DNA from 2 places in the Pseudoalteromonas sp. Cn5-37 genome. Region 1 is predicted to be linked to the other one. Evidence: predicted binding sites of a transcription regulator. Region 1 holds the regulator's gene; the other holds the start of a gene.
The links. Region 1 encodes NrdR, which represses ribonucleotide reductase genes. Its sites were predicted from a motif close to AAACACNANATNTNGTGTTT; they were not measured.
Positions count from the first base shown of each region.

Region 1 (4,348 bases):
TATCGAACGCTATGGATGTGAGTAAACCGAATAACTGGCCACGTGTTCAGTTTATGTTGGATAACAAATGGTTTAGCTATGATGACTTTTATTCAAGCTGTGTTGGCGAAGAAGAAACAAAAGAGGTGATGAAAAAAATTCATCAAACGGGTTACATCGCAGAGCCTCATACTGCAATTGCTTATCAAGGCTTGAAAGAAAATCTAGCAGATGGCAGTGCAGGTATCTTTTTAGCGACTGCACACCCAGCAAAATTTAAAGACAGTGTAGAAGAAATTTTAGACATCGAATTGCCTATGCCGAAACCACTTGCTGATGTGCTAGCAAATGAGTGCTTGGCTGAAGATATTAACTTTGATTATCAATTGCTTCGAACTGAGCTGTTTAATAAATTAGCTTAGTGCTTAATAAAGGTATAAAGAGCGGCTAAGCCGCTCTTTTTAATGCAGTCTTTTAAAGAAGCCTTTAATGAAGTAACGAATGACTATGTCGGTTTAAAACCCGCATGATAAGAATGACCCCGGCCGAAATACACAGCAAAATACTGATCATCGAGACGAGTTCACTGTGCGTCCATTGCATCAAGGTGAATGCCGAAATAAAAATGATAAAGGGTTTAAATTCATAGTAATAGCGACGTTTTTTTTGTTTAACACGCTGGCTTGAATGATCGGTTCTTCTGGCTTCTGAACGCATCCGCCAAATATTAGCACCTAATAAAAATAAGATTACACCGATGAGAGTTGGCACATAATTATTTGCCAATGCGATACAGCTTATGCCAAGAAAAAAATATCCGTAGGGGACTAATTCGTATATTGGTTTAGCTAACATGTACTTATACCATCCTTGATATTGACTAGTCCTATAAGCTTAGTTTGTCCCTATAAAAACGCAATTTAATCGGGCGGTTTTTCGTTGAAATAACATTTTAAATATCTATGAAATATTTTAAATCTATAAATTTTTATTATGTATCAATAAAAAAATATCATTATTAAAACACTGTGAAATAAATTCAATCCCTGTTTAAATATGTTCATCTTTACAAGATAGGCAAAAGTGCGTTTTAAGCGTACAATACAGCCTTCAAAAAACACCATACACGTTGCCTTAGGAGACCCCATGTTAGAACGTAGCATGAATATTTCGGATTTCGATCCAGAGTTATTTGCAGCCATCACTAAAGAGACGGCTCGTCAAGAAGAGCATATCGAACTGATCGCGTCTGAAAACTATTGTAGCCCACGCGTACTCGAAGCGCAGGGTTCTCAGCTTACCAACAAATACGCTGAAGGTTACCCAGGCAAACGTTACTATGGCGGTTGTGAGCATGTTGATGTTGTTGAGCAATTAGCAATTGACCGTGCAAACGAATTATTCGGCACAGATTACGCTAACGTTCAACCGCATGCGGGCTCACAAGCAAACGCAGCTGTTTTCCAAGCACTTCTTCAGCCGCACGATACAGTACTAGGTATGAGCTTAGCTCATGGTGGTCACTTAACTCACGGTTCACACGTTAACTTTTCTGGTAAAACGTACAATGCAATTCAATACGGCCTAAACGACGAAACAGGTGAAATTGATTATGCTCAAGTTGAAGCGCTTGCATTAGAGCACAAGCCAAAAATGATCATCGCTGGTTTCTCTGCATACTCAGGCGTTGTTGACTGGGCTAAATTCCGTGAAATCGCTGATAAAGTTGGCGCATACTTATTCGTAGATATGGCTCACGTTGCTGGTCTTATCGCAGCGGGTGTATACCCAAGTCCAATCCCTCACGCACACGTTGTTACAACAACAACTCACAAAACATTAGCGGGTCCTCGTGGCGGTCTAATCGTTTCTGCATGTGGTGATGAAGAGATCTACAAAAAACTAAACAGCGCTGTATTCCCTGGCGGTCAAGGTGGTCCTTTATGCCACATCATCGCTGCTAAAGCGGTTGCTTTCAAAGAAGCTTTACAACCAGAATTCAAAGCGTACCAAGCACAAGTTGTTAAGAACGCTCAAGCTATGGTTGAAGTACTGCAAGAGCGTGGCTACAAAGTTGTTTCTGGTAAAACAGACAACCACTTATTCCTTCTAGACCTAATCGATAAAGATATCACAGGTAAAGATGCTGACGCTGCTCTAGGTAACGCTAACATCACTGTAAATAAAAACTCAGTACCAAACGACCCACGTTCACCGTTTGTAACGTCTGGTCTTCGTATTGGTTCTCCGGCTATTACTCGCCGTGGTTTCAAAGAAGCTGAGTCAAAAGAGCTTGCTGGCTGGATCTGTGACGTACTAGACAACATCAACGATGAGTCAGTACAAGCAGAAGTAAAAGAGAAAGTTAAAGCTATCTGTAAAAAATTACCAGTTTACGCTTAATTACTGGTTAAACCGTAATTAAGATAACAATAGCGTTGTTTTTTGCTATCATAAAGGCCGCTTACTAAGCGGCCTTTTTGTTTTTTATAAACGGAACTAGAACCCTATGCATTGCCCTTTTTGCACCGCAAAAGATACTAAAGTAATTGATTCTCGACTTGTTGGCGGTGGTCACCAAGTGAGACGTCGACGTGAATGTAACGAATGCCATGAGCGCTTTACCACCTTTGAAGGCGCTGAACTTGTGATGCCAAGAGTCATCAAGCAAGACGGTAGCCGCGAACCATTTAACGAAGACAAGTTACTGAATGGCTTGCATCGCGCTTTAGAGAAACGCCCAGTGAGCACTGAGCAGGTCGACGAAGTCGTTAACATCATTAAATCTCAACTTCGTGCTACCGGTGAGCGTGAAATCTCTAGCCATTTAATTGGCGAATGCATCATGGAGTCGCTGAAAAAACTCGACAAAGTAGCCTATGTGCGCTTTGCATCGGTTTATCGTTCATTTGAAGACATTCGCGAGTTTGGAGAAGAAATCGCTCGTTTAGGTGATTAATCATGTCGTTTACAGAACTTGATACTGTTTACATGGCGCGTGCCATTGAGCTTGCTAAACACGGCCGTTTTACTACCACGCCAAACCCGAATGTTGGCTGTGTACTGGTTAAAGATGACGAAATAGTCGGCGAAGGGTTTCATCAAATCGCAGGGCAGGGCCATGCTGAAGTGAATGCGTTGGCTGTAGCTGGCGATAAAGCAAAGGGCGCCACTGCCTATGTCACTTTAGAGCCTTGTAGTCATTATGGACGCACTCCGCCTTGTGCCGAAGGTTTAAAAGCTGCGGGTGTAAGCAAGGTGATTGCTGCTATGGTTGACCCAAACCCTGCGGTAAGTGGTCGCGGCCTGCAGATATTAGCTGACGCTGGTATTAGTGTGGCATCTGGCTTACTTGAGCAACAAGCGCGCGACTTAAACAAAGGCTTTTTAAAGCGTATGGAAACTGGGTTGCCATATGTAACCTGTAAAATGGCGTGTAGTTTAGATGGTAAAACTGCGCTAAATAACGGTCAAAGTAAATGGATAACAGGCCCTCAAGCGCGCCAAGATGTGCAAGCATTTCGTGCGCAAAGCTGCGGTATCTTAACCGGTGCAGACACCGTTATTACTGATAATGCAAAACTCAATGTCCGTGTTGATGAGTTGCCATTTACCATGCCAACCTCGCTGCCTTTGCGCCAACCAACCCGAATCATTATTGACTCACAAAACAGGTTAACGCCTGAGCTTGCGTTATTCAGCATCGAGAGCCCGGTAATAATTTTTACCACTTCGCTTGATAATCACACCAAGTGGCCTCACTTTGTTAAACACGAAGTGGTGCCAGCAGTTAACAATAAAGTTGATTTATCGGCGGTTTTAAAGCGTCTTGCTGAACTACAATTTAATCATATTTGGCTCGAAGCGGGGGCAACCCTTGCTGGGGTGTTTGCCGAGCAAGATTTAATTGACGAATATATTGTTTATATTGCCCCTAAGTTAGTAGGTGATATGGGCAAAAGCTTACTAAACTTTGCAGAAGTCACCATGATGAGTGATATCACTGAACTGACCTTTACTGACACAGTGATGATTGGCGACGATATTCGCTTAACAGCGACAAAAGCAAAGCAAGCCTCAAAAATTGAAAATAAAGAGTAGCACTATGTTTACTGGAATTATTGAAGCAACAGGTAAAATTGTTGAACTAACACAAAAGCAAGGCGATCTAGCTATTCGTATTCAAAGCGCTAATTTGGATATGGAAGACGTCAAGCTCGGTGACAGTATTGCCACCAATGGTGTGTGTTTAACGGTTGTCGCTAAACATAGCGATGGTTTTAGTGCTGACTTATCAAACGAAACAATTAGCTTAACTGGGTTTGCACATTATAAAAAAGGGCAAACAGTTAACCTCGAAAAAGCTATG
Region 1 is NZ_JAKGBA010000003.1:20,724-25,071, reverse strand. It holds gene thrC (threonine synthase) at 1-401, shown strand, start outside; gene L1266_RS06730 (hypothetical protein) at 466-765, opposite strand; gene glyA (serine hydroxymethyltransferase) at 1,126-2,382, shown strand; gene nrdR (transcriptional regulator NrdR) at 2,489-2,938, shown strand; gene ribD (bifunctional diaminohydroxyphosphoribosylaminopyrimidine deaminase/5-amino-6-(5-phosphoribosylamino)uracil reductase RibD) at 2,941-4,080, shown strand; gene L1266_RS06710 (riboflavin synthase) at 4,085-4,348, shown strand, end outside.

Region 2 (4,348 bases), on a different contig from region 1:
AAGGGCAGATAGCGTTGAGTTACGCATACCGTGCTCTTTAATGCTCTCGCGTAATGAATCCCAATCTAAGTGAAGAGGCTCATCACAGAACTGATCTAGGTCACGTTTGTAAGTATCTGTTGGCATAATGCCTTGAGAATACGTTGTCTCGTTAAATTTAGGACACGCACCACGTTCTTTCGCTAACTCATTTGATGCTTTCATTAGATAATATTGAATTGCTTCAAATGTCTTGTGAGTTAGGGCATTTGCACTGCCATCTGAGTAGCGCTTACCATTTTTTGCTAAGTAGTACGCGTAGTTAATAACACCAATACCTAGCGTGCGACGACCCATAGTCGCGTTTTTCGCCGCAGGAACAGGGTAGTCTTGGAAATCAAGTAAGTTATCAAGGGCACGTACTGCAAGTTCAGCAAGCTCTTCTAATTCGTCAAGTGACTCAATTGCACCTAAGTTAAACGCCGACAGCGTACAAAGTGCAATTTCACCTTCTTCATCCATTACATTGCTAAGTGGCTTAGTTGGTAATGCAATTTCTAAACATAAGTTAGATTGACGAATTGGTGCCACAGTCGAGATGAATGGGCTGTGCGTATTACAGTGGTCAACGTTTTGTAAGTAGATACGACCTGTGCTGGCACGCTCTTGTGCAAACATTGAGAATAACTCAATCGCCTTAATACGTTTTTTACGAATTGACTCGTCTTGCTCGTATTTGATGTATAGCTCATCAAACTTCGCTTGATCTTCAAAGAATGCATCGTATAGACCCGGTACATCTGATGGGCTAAATAATGTGATGTAATCGTCTTTGATTAAACGGCTATACATTAATTTGTTGAACTGCACACCGTAGTCAAGGTGACGTACACGGTTATCATCAACACCACGGTTGTTCTTAAGAACAAGTAGGTTTTCAACTTCTAAGTGCCAAAGTGGGTAGAACAACGTTGCTGCGCCGCCACGAACACCACCTTGTGAACAACTCTTAACCGCTGTTTGGAAGTGCTTATAAAACGGAATACAACCTGTATGGTACGCTTCGCCGTTACGAATAGGGCTACCAAGGGCACGGATGCGACCGGCATTAATACCAATACCTGCACGTTGCGAAACATATTTAACAATCGCAGACGATGTTGCATTAATAGAATCTAGGCTATCACCACATTCAATAAGTACACATGAGCTGAACTGACGTGTAGGGGTACGTACACCTGCCATGATAGGTGTCGGTAATGAAATTTTGAATGTAGATACTGCATCATAAAAACGCTTGATGTAATCAAGGCGTGTCTCTTTTGGATAATCAGAGAATAAGCTTGCAGCAACTAAGATATATAAAAACTGTGCACTTTCGTAGATTTCACCAGTAACACGGTTTTGAACTAAATACTTACCTTCAAGTTGCTTTACAGCAGCGTAGCTGAAGTTTAAGTCACGGTTGTGATCAATGTAAGCATCTAACTCGTCAATTTCTTGCTCGGTATAATCAACAAGTAGGTGTTGATCATAACGCTTGTCTTCAACTAATTTGGTGATGTGATCGTATAAGCGCGGCGGCTCAAATTGACCATATGCTTTTTTACGTAAATGGAATACAGCTAAGCGAGCAGCGAGGTATTGGTAATCAGGCGTATCTTTAGAGATCTGATCAGCTGCAGCTTTGATGATTGTTTCATGAATGTCATCGGTACGAATGCCGTCATAAAATTGAATGTGTGATTTTAATTCAACTTGTGAGACAGACACATTCTCTAGACCTTCTGCGGCCCAAGCGATCACGCGATGGATCTTATCTAGATCAAGTGACTCTTTACGGCCGTCACGTTTGCTTACAGATAGCTGTTGGTTCATAGTTTTGCCTGTATTCCTTGGGAAATTTTAGTTGTAAGACAAAGGTATTCTTTAATGTAATTATTATTATTCAACACCAAGATAAACTAATTGAATAACATTTAGCCACAATATCTGGTGTTGTTTAAATTGCAGATCACAAGATAGTGTGGTCTGAGTTGTTTTGCAAGGGATAGAATTGCCCCAATTTGTGGATAACTATTGGATAAGCGCATTGTGTTAGTAACCATTAACCTTTGAACATTCATAGACGACGAAATTTGTAGAAATCAACAAAAGATCCAGAAAATTTACCGTTTTGAAAAATAAATTTTGACTGATTTTTTTATCATCAATGAATGCTCAAAAGTAAATCAAATCACAATATATGGTGTTTCAATTATCAAATAACACTATATATGGTTTAAACCATCAATCGGCGTTTGCCAATTGAAATCCGCTTGCCAGCCAAGTGCAGCGTCTATACTGGGTATATAACCCCATAACGCTGTTGCGCTGTACATATTGGCCGCTTTTGCAGCTTGAATATCACGTTCAGCATCACCGATGTATAAACAACGGCTCGGATCAACATCTAAGATCTCAGCAGTGTGTAATAGTGGATCCGGTGATGGTTTTGACACAGCTAATGTATCGCCACTCACAACTGCCTTCGCATCACGCAAGGAGGGAATAGCCTGCACTAAGGGCTCAGTTAAAAAGCCGGGCTTATTAGTCATAATGCCCCACTTAATATTGTTTTGCTCAAGTGCAATTAAAAGCTGTTCGATGCCGTTGAAGCATTTACTGTGCACAGCAATATCTTCGGCGTAATAGTCAAGAAGCTGCTGGCGCAAGGCGAGTTGTTCAAGTTCGGGCCATTTATCCCCAAACCCTACTTCTAATAATGCTTTTGCACCGTTAGACGCAGCAGGGCGATAAACATGCTCAGCAACAGGCGCCACATTGGCGTCTGCTAACACGCGGTTTAATGCACCACCTAAGTCATCCGCGGTATCGAGTAGTGTGCCATCTAAATCAAAGATAAACGCATCAAAATCGATAGAGGGTGTTTGCACACCACTCATTAGGCTAGTTTCTCAAAGTGCAGGATGTAATTAACACTTACATCATCATTTAAGCTGTACTGCTTAGAAAACGGGTTATAGTGAAGACCGGTACTGGCGCGTACTTTTAATCCTGCTTCTTCTGCCCATGCAATAAGCTGCGCAGGTTTGATAAACTTTTTATGGTCATGCGTACCTTCAGGCACCATTTTTAAAAGCTTTTCAGCACCGACAATAGCAAACAAGTAGGCTTTTGGTGTTTTATTTAATGTTGAAAAGAACACATCAGCGCCCGGTTTAGCAAGGTCTGCTACAGCACGAATAATAGAAGCAGGGTCTGGAACATGCTCAAGCATTTCCATACAAGTCACTACATCAAAGCGAGCAGGGTGCTCAGCAGCGAATTGCTCTGCAGGTACTTTTATATAATCAACAGGTACGCCTGTTTCTAAACTATGTAACTTAGCAACGGTAAGTGGCTCTTGGCCCATATCGATACCGGTTACTTTAGCGCCCATACGCGCCATACTTTCACTTAAGATGCCGCCACCACAGCCAACATCTAAGGTTTCCTTATCAAATAAGCCGCCTACTTTATCAGCGACAAAATCCAAACGTAGAGGATTTATTTCATGAAGGGGTTTGAACTCTCCGTCGCGGTCCCACCAACGTTCTGCGATGGCTTCAAACTTTGCAATTTCTGCACTATCTACATTTTGATGCTCGGTCATAAAAAACTTCCTCGTTAATCTGAGGCCATTATATAGGGGGAAATTAATAAATCGCAAAGATTTAGCGCCTGTAAATCTAAATAAATTGTGATAGCATGGTCTGGAAATAATAACTAAAGCTCTTAAGACGGCGGTTTGCCTCTTAATGAGTCAATACTGAAGGAATGTGAAATCAAATGACTGATCTCGCCAATGAAATTCTGCCAGTCAATATTGAAGATGAATTAAAAAATTCCTACCTTGATTACGCGATGAGTGTAATCGTAGGACGTGCATTGCCAGACGTACGCGACGGCTTAAAGCCAGTTCACCGCCGCGTTTTATTCGCAATGAACGAACTCAATAATGATTGGAATAAACCTTACAAGAAATCAGCACGTGTTGTTGGTGATGTAATCGGTAAGTACCACCCACATGGCGACAGCGCGGTATATGACACCATCGTTCGTATGGCGCAGCCTTTCTCATTACGCTATATGCTTGTTGACGGCCAAGGTAACTTTGGTTCTGTTGACGGTGACTCTGCGGCAGCAATGCGTTATACGGAAGTCCGTATGGCGAAAATGTCACATGAATTATTAGCTGATTTAGAAAAAGAAACGGTTGATTACGTACCGAACTACGACGGTACTGAGCAAATTCCTGACGTATTACCTACAAAAGTACCTAACTTATTAGTAAATGGTTCTTCGGGTATCGCGGTTGGTATGGCGA
Region 2 is NZ_JAKGBA010000001.1:357,491-361,838, reverse strand. It holds gene nrdA (class 1a ribonucleoside-diphosphate reductase subunit alpha) at 1-1,857, opposite strand, end outside; gene L1266_RS01700 (HAD family hydrolase) at 2,250-2,924, opposite strand; gene ubiG (bifunctional 2-polyprenyl-6-hydroxyphenol methylase/3-demethylubiquinol 3-O-methyltransferase UbiG) at 2,924-3,634, opposite strand; gene gyrA (DNA topoisomerase (ATP-hydrolyzing) subunit A) at 3,811-4,348, shown strand, end outside.
Region 2: the regulator NrdR is predicted to act here: its motif matches at 1,961-1,980, upstream of nrdA (class 1a ribonucleoside-diphosphate reductase subunit alpha).